Linked DNA regions of Orrella dioscoreae. The main gene of each other region encodes a partner of the protein of the gene in region 2 in a complex. Links are inferred from orthologs where the notes say so. Each region holds a gene or a part of one and is shown on either strand. Other genes may lie near its edges. The genes, in order: ODI_RS08070 and dnaG.

Region 1 (3,308 bases), 410 kb from region 2 along the record:
CCTGCCTTGACCCCCGCTGTGACCTCGGTAGACGACGCTGTGCAAGCGCCCCCCGGTCTGGACGCCTGGCTGGCTGCCGCGCGCGCGACGCCCGAGCCCGACGGCGTGAGCGAGGTGGACATCGGCGGTGTACGCTGCGTGGTCAAGCGCCGGCGCCGCCCCAGCCGCGCGCCGCTCGATTACGGGCTGCGCTATCTGCGTGCCGCGTCCCTGTCGGCGTTCTGCCGCCTGTTCCTGGGCGAATTCCCGTCTCCCAAGGTGCTGCTGCGCAACGGCCTGGCCGACGAAGCGCGGCGCCTGCGTCACTGGCGCGCCCGCGGTTGCGCGGTGCCAGCGGTGTACGCAGAGGAACCCGGCATGCTGGTGCTGGCCTATGTGGGCACCAGTTTTCCCGGCCACCTGCGCCGCGCCGATGCGCCCACGCGCCTGGCCCTGCTGCGCGCCGCCGGAGAAGACCTGGCGCGCTTCCACCAGGCAGGCGGCTGGCATGGCGGCGCGCAGTTGCGCAACATCACCGTGCTGGACGGACGCCGCTGGCGCATCGATTTCGAGGAGAACATCGGCGGGGCGCTGAGCCTGCCCTTGGCCCAGGCGTATGATGTGCTGCAAGCCAGCCTGTCGCTGATGGGCCTGGGCCGCGTCCAGAATCCCGACTGGCCCGCCATGGGGCAGGCCTTGCTCGATGGCTACCTGTCCGTCCAGGATGACGCCCTCGTGCGCGAACAATTACGTGCCATGGCCAGGACGCTGGGGCGCGTGGCGCGTCCGCTGCGCCCCGTGCTGGCCCGCTTGCCGTGGCGAGACGTGCAGGGCTTCCTGCGCACCGCCGATCTCATGCAGAGTCTTTCCCAGCCATGAACAGTCCGACCTCCGACAAAGAACTCGAATACCTGCGCGTCCCGCCCCACTCGGTCGAGGCCGAGCAGTCGGTCCTGGGCGGCCTGCTGCTGGACAACGGCGCCTGGGACCGCATTGGCGATGTGCTGAGCGAAAACGACTTCTATCGCCATGACCACCGCCTGATCTGGCAGCATATCGCGCGCCTCATCAGCCTGTCGCGCCCGGCGGACGTGGTGACGGTGAACGAGTCGCTGGATACGGCGGGCAAGTCGGCCGAAGCAGGCGGCATCGCCTACCTGAACGCGCTGGCCCACAACACGCCTTCCGCGGCCAACATCCGCCGCTATGGCGAAATCGTGCGCGAGCGTTCCGTGCTGCGCAAGCTGGTGACGATCGCGGACGAAATCGCCGCGGCCGCCTTCAATCCCAACGGCAAGGACGCGCGGCAACTGCTGGATGACGCCGAATCCAAGGTCTTCAAGATCGCCGAGGAAAGCGCCAGCAACACCTCGGGCTTCAAGGAAATCCAGCCGCTGCTCACGCAGGTGGTCGAGCGCATCGACGAGCTGTATCACCGCGAATCGGATTCGGACGTCACGGGCGTGCCCACGGGTTTCGCCGATCTCGACAAGATGACTTCGGGCCTGCAAGGCGGCGACCTCATCATCGTGGCGGGCCGTCCCTCGATGGGCAAGACCTCGTTCTCGATGAACATCGGCGAGCACATCGCCATCGAGCAGGGCCTGCCGGTGGCCGTGTTCTCCATGGAAATGGGCGCGGTGCAGCTGGCGCAACGCATGCTGGGTTCGGTTGGCCTGCTGGACCAGCACCGCATGCGTACCGGCAAGCTGACGGCCGAGGACTGGCCGCGCGTGACCCATGCGGTGCAGAAGATGCAGGATGCACAGGTCTACATCGACGAGACGCCGGCGCTCAGCCCGATGGAAGTGCGTGCGCGCGCACGTCGCCTGGCGCGCCAATGCGGCCAGCTGGGCCTGATCATCATCGACTACATGCAGCTCATGTCGGGCAACGGCGGCGCGTCCAGCGAGAACCGCGCGGCCGAAGTGTCGGAAATCAGCCGCTCGCTGAAGGGCCTGGCCAAGGAATTGAATTGCCCGCTGATCGCGCTGTCGCAGCTGAACCGAAGCCTGGAGCAGCGTCCCAACAAGCGCCCCGTGATGAGCGACTTGCGTGAATCGGGCGCCATCGAGCAGGACGCGGACGTGATCCTCTTCATCTACCGTGACGAGGTCTACAACCCCGACTCGCCGGACAAGGGCAGCGCCGAAATCATTATCGGCAAGCAGCGTAACGGCCCGATCGGCACGGTCAGGCTGACGTTCCAGGGCTCCAGCACGCGCTTCCTGAACTTCTCCGCGGCGGGGTACTAAGCCCACCCCCGAGGCGCTGCGTGCCTCCCCCTCAAGGGGGCGGTGCTGGCGGACCGGCGGAGCCGGCTCCGCGGCACCCTGGGTTTGGGTACCGCTGCTTGCAGGGGGGGTTGTTCTGCTGTCGTGCAAAAGAAAAAGCCCGGGTGTTCCGGGCTTTTGCTTTTTGCGGGGGTTTGCGTTTACTGGGCCGAGGCGATGACCTTGCCGGCGTTGGCGATCAGCATCTTGCGCACGCGGCTGGCGTCGCCGATGCGGGAGAGCTTGCCTTCCGAGTTCAGCAGCACGACGGCAAGGTCGCGGCCATTGATGCGGGTGAGCATGACCAGGCATTCGCCGGCTTCGTTGATGAAGCCGGTCTTGGAGACGGTGATGTCCCAGTCGGACTTGGTCACGAGCAGGTTGGTGTTGCGGTAGCGCTCGACCTTGCCCGAGCCGACCTCGATGTCTTCCTCGTCGTCGGTGCTGTAGCGGCGGATGAGCGGCTGTTGGCCGGCGGCGCTCAGCAGTTTCACCAGGTCGCTGGGCGTGGAGACGTTTTCGCTGGAGAGGCCGGTGGGCTCGACGAAGCGGCTGCGGCGCATGCCCAGCGAGGCGGCCTTGGCGTTCATGGCGCGCACGAATGCCGCCTGGCCGCCCGGATAGCTGCGACCCAGCGCATGGGCGGCGCGGTTCTCGGAGGACATCAGCGCCAGGTGCAGCAGGTCGGCGCGGGTCAGCGCCGATCCCACCGACAGGCGCGAGCGCGAGTTGCGCTGGCGGTCGATGTCGTCGCTGGTGATGGTGATCTTCTCGTGCATCGGCAGCTTGCCGTCCAGCACCACCAGGGCCGTCATGAGCTTGGTGATGGAGGCGATGGGGCGCACGGTGTTGGCGTTCTTGCCCACCAGCACTTCGGCGCTGGAGAGATCCTGCACCAGCGCAACCGAGGAGCGCAGGCCCAGGGCGCCGATGCCCACTGCCGGCGCGGCGTCGTCCAGGCCCGCCGGGACCGGAGGGCGCAGGGCCGCGCGCACCGGCACGGCCGTGGTGGCCTGGTTGCGGGGGCGGGTCACGATCTCGCTGCCGCGGCTGGAG
Region 2 (3,201 bases):
GCGGCGGCCTTGGCGGGGGCGGCAGTCTTGGCGGCAGCCTTCTTGGCAGGCGCCGCGGTCTTGGCCGCGGCCTTCGCGGCGACCTTCACGGAAGCCTTGACGGCAGGCTTTTCCGCAGCACGCACGACCGGGCGCGCGGCCTTCTTGGGCGCGCCCTGGGACACGTCGGCGGCCACCTGTTCAGGCGCGTTGTTTGCGGGGGAGTTCTTGCCGTTGGACTGGATCATATTCGCTTCCGTGGCCAGGAATATCAGCCACATTACCTATGGAGTGCTGCCCGTGCAACACGGACAGACCTGAAGATGCTCACTGCGCGTTGTCATGCGCGTTGTCTGCGCTTTCCACTGCAGTTGTACTGATGGCTGCCGGGCAAACCGCGACCGGACAGCACTTTGGCTTGCTTCGGAGAAACAAGCGGACAGTTTCCCGTCCGCGAAACCCTTTATTTTACCGCATTTAGCGTGCGGAAGACTTATTTAGCACCGTAATACGCTGTGACAGCTCCAGGTAGTGCGCCTTGGCCGCCGGATCGGCCAGGCCACCGCGCACCAGCTCGGACTGCTCTATCCGCAGCGCATCCAGTTCGATGCGCCGCAACGCGTCTTCCCATTCGACCTGGGGCTCGGGCAGCTCCGCCTGGGCCATCACGTCGGCCAGGGCCTGCTGCAACACCAGCGCCAGGTCGGAATCGGGCTCCGCGGCCTGCAGGAGCGCCCCCAGATGACGCGCCCCGCTTGCCTGCGCCAGCACCACGAGATCCCGCACAAGGTGTAGATGGGGGCCCTTGTCCAGAACTTCAAGCTGCTGCTCCCCCATCTCGTCCACCAGCTCCGGATGCGAAAGCAGCAGGCGCAACAACCGCTTGGCCAGGCTGGTGACGGGCCGGCGTCCGGGGGGCGGCGCCAGGCTGGGCGGACCTTCGTCCCGCCCCCTGCCCTTCCACTCGCCGCGGTCCTTGCGATCGCCGAAATTCCTGCGGCCGCCGCCGCCCTTGCCGTAGCCCTGCCCTTGCTGGGCCTGGCCGCCTCCGTACCCTGAAGACGATCCCGCATCGGGATAGCCGCCGTAATACCCTTCGTCGCCTGCACTGTCGGCAGGCTGCCAGCCCATGTCGGGGTCGTCCGGCACCACCATGCCGCCCTCCCAGGGCGGCGGCAGTTCGCCGTGATCGCCAGCCCCCTGCCCCGCGGGCGGCGCAGGGGCAGCCGGCGCCGACGGCCGGCCGGGCGCAGGCTTGGCCCCAGGCCCCGGGCCGGCAGCAGCGAGAATCCCCGCCAGTTCATCCGACGTCAACAGCACCTGCCTGGCAAGCTCATGCTGCAACTGCAGGCGCAAGGTGCCTTCCGGCACCGCCAGCAGCAGCGGCTTGGCCTCATGCACGCATGCCGCACGGCCCTCCACCTCCGACAGGTCATGCCGCGACGCCAGCTCATCGAGCAGGAAACGCGACAGGGCAACCGCCTCGTCCAGGCAGGCCCGGAACGCTTCCGGCCCGAACGCCCTCACATAGGAATCGGGGTCGTGGTCGTCGGGCAGGAACAGGAAGCGGATCGAAATATCGTCCCGCAACAGCGGCAGGCAAGCCTGCAACGCCCGCCAGGCGGCGCGCCGCCCAGCCTTGTCGCCATCGAAGCTGAACACCACCTTGTCGCTGGCGCGCAGCAGCTTCTGCACGTGCGTGGGCGTGGTGGCCGTGCCCAGCGTGGCCACGGCATTGCCCACGCCCTGCTGGGCCAGGCCCACCACGTCCATGTAGCCCTCGACCACCACGACCTGGCCTTCGCTGCGCACCGCCAGCCGCCCTTCCCAGAGGCCATACAGCTCATTGCCCTTGGAAAAGATGGGCGTTTCGGGCGAATTCAGGTACTTGGGCTCGCCCTTGCCGATCACCCGGCCGCCAAAACCGATGAGGTGCCCCCGCGCATTGCGGATGGGGAACATCACCCGATCACGGAAGCGGTCGTAGCGGCGCCCGTCCTCGGACTCGATGACGAGACCCGCCTCGACCAGCAAGGGGTCGTCATAGCGCGGAAAGACCTTGGCCAGCCCCTGCCGGTCGGCGTCAGCCCACCCCAGCCCGAACTGGGCCGCGATGGTGCCGGTCAAGCCGCGCTCCTGCAGATACCGAATGGCCGCGGCCGACTGCTTGAGCGACTTGCGATAGTGGGCCAGCGCCATTTCCAGCATCTGGCTGTGGCGCGACACTTCCTCGCGCCGGCGCGCGTCTTCCGCCTGCTGGCGAGGGCTGCGGTTTTCCTCGGGAACGGACAGGCCGACCGTCGAGGCCAGCGAACGAACCGCTTCAGGGAAACTGGCCCCCGTGTGCTCCATCAGGAATGTGATGGCGCTACCATGCGCGCCGCAGCCAAAGCAGTGATAAAACTGTTTGACGGGACTGACGGTAAACGACGGGGATTTTTCGTTGTGGAAGGGGCAGAGGCCAAGCAGGTTGGCCCCGCCCTTGCGCAACTGGACGTAGCGCCCGACGACTTCAGCGATGTCGACCCGGGCGAGTAACTCCTGGATGAATGAATCAGGAATCAATCCTGATCACCCAGGAATCAATACAGGCGCGGAGGCAGCTGTTGGCTACGGATACGCTTGTAGTGGCGCTTCACCGCGGCAGCAGCCTTGCGCTTGCGCTCGGCGGTGGGCTTTTCGTAGAACTCGCGCGAACGCAGCTCGGTCAGCAGACCGGTCTTTTCGATCGTGCGCTTGAAGCGACGCAGGGCGGCCTCAAACGGCTCGTTTTCTTTCAGACGGACAATAGGCATGTAAGTGCTTTGCTCTGGGTTTGTGTTCTGAACAGTGTGCAGGGGCCTTCCAGCGGAACCTTGGAATCGCTTGGCTATTTGCTTGGCAAGTCAGCTTTGCAAATCAGTTTCGCAACAGGCGCCAGGCAAAAAACCCGCACACGGGAAAATGTCATGAATGCGGCCGGATGCGACATGCCTCCGACCTTTCCCTGACTAAGATTTCAGGCAATCATGGATTCTAGCACCAAAATGCCGAAAATCAAGCAAAATCAACCGCGAACGCCCTTGCGCATCCAGGCCTCGAGCTGATCCGGACGCAGGCTGTCGTAATCCTCGAAGGGCTGGTGGATCCAGGGATTGGAGTCCAGGCGATCCACGTAATAGTCGGGAATCGCCTGGGAATGGCCTTTCCACCACAGCACGGCGCTCTTCATCTCGGTAATGC

Evidence for each region.
Region 1: the proteins of dnaG (region 2) and ODI_RS08070 are in contact, whole or in part, in a crystal structure (PDB 2R6A), measured with the Geobacillus stearothermophilus proteins. The link is inferred for Orrella dioscoreae from one-to-one orthologs. Residues at the interface, in WP_049624496.1 of Geobacillus stearothermophilus: Lys456, Leu457, Leu458, Pro459, Ala460, Asn463, Ala464, Leu467, Leu535, Leu536, Ile537, Ala538, Gln544, Glu545, Asp548, Tyr549, His552; in WP_033016901.1 of Geobacillus stearothermophilus: Ser13, Glu15, Ala16, Gln18, Glu91, Leu92, Asp94, Ala95, Val96, Pro97, Thr98, Ala99, Ala100, Asn101, Tyr104, Tyr105, Ile108.

Annotation. Positions count from the first base shown.
Region 1 is NZ_LT907988.1:1,727,473-1,730,780, forward strand. Bases 45-3,044 are described here. They hold ODI_RS08070 (replicative DNA helicase), read left to right. Parts: upstream 45-854; coding sequence 855-2,234; downstream 2,235-3,044. Other genes in these bases: ODI_RS08065 (phosphotransferase), read left to right, coding at 45-858; pbpG (D-alanyl-D-alanine endopeptidase), read right to left, coding at 2,414-3,044. Also shown: more of ODI_RS08065, read left to right, coding at 7-44; more of pbpG, read right to left, coding at 3,045-3,308. UniProt on the Escherichia coli protein: The main replicative DNA helicase, it participates in initiation and elongation during chromosome replication. Travels ahead of the DNA replisome, separating dsDNA into templates for DNA synthesis.
Region 2 is NZ_LT907988.1:2,135,978-2,139,178, reverse strand. What follows is about bases 1-2,893. They hold dnaG (DNA primase), read right to left. Parts: upstream 2,545-2,893; coding sequence 457-2,544; downstream 1-456. Other genes in these bases: rpsU (30S ribosomal protein S21), read right to left, coding at 2,562-2,774; rpoD (RNA polymerase sigma factor RpoD), read right to left, coding at 1-227. UniProt on the Escherichia coli protein: RNA polymerase that catalyzes the synthesis of short RNA molecules used as primers for DNA polymerase during DNA replication.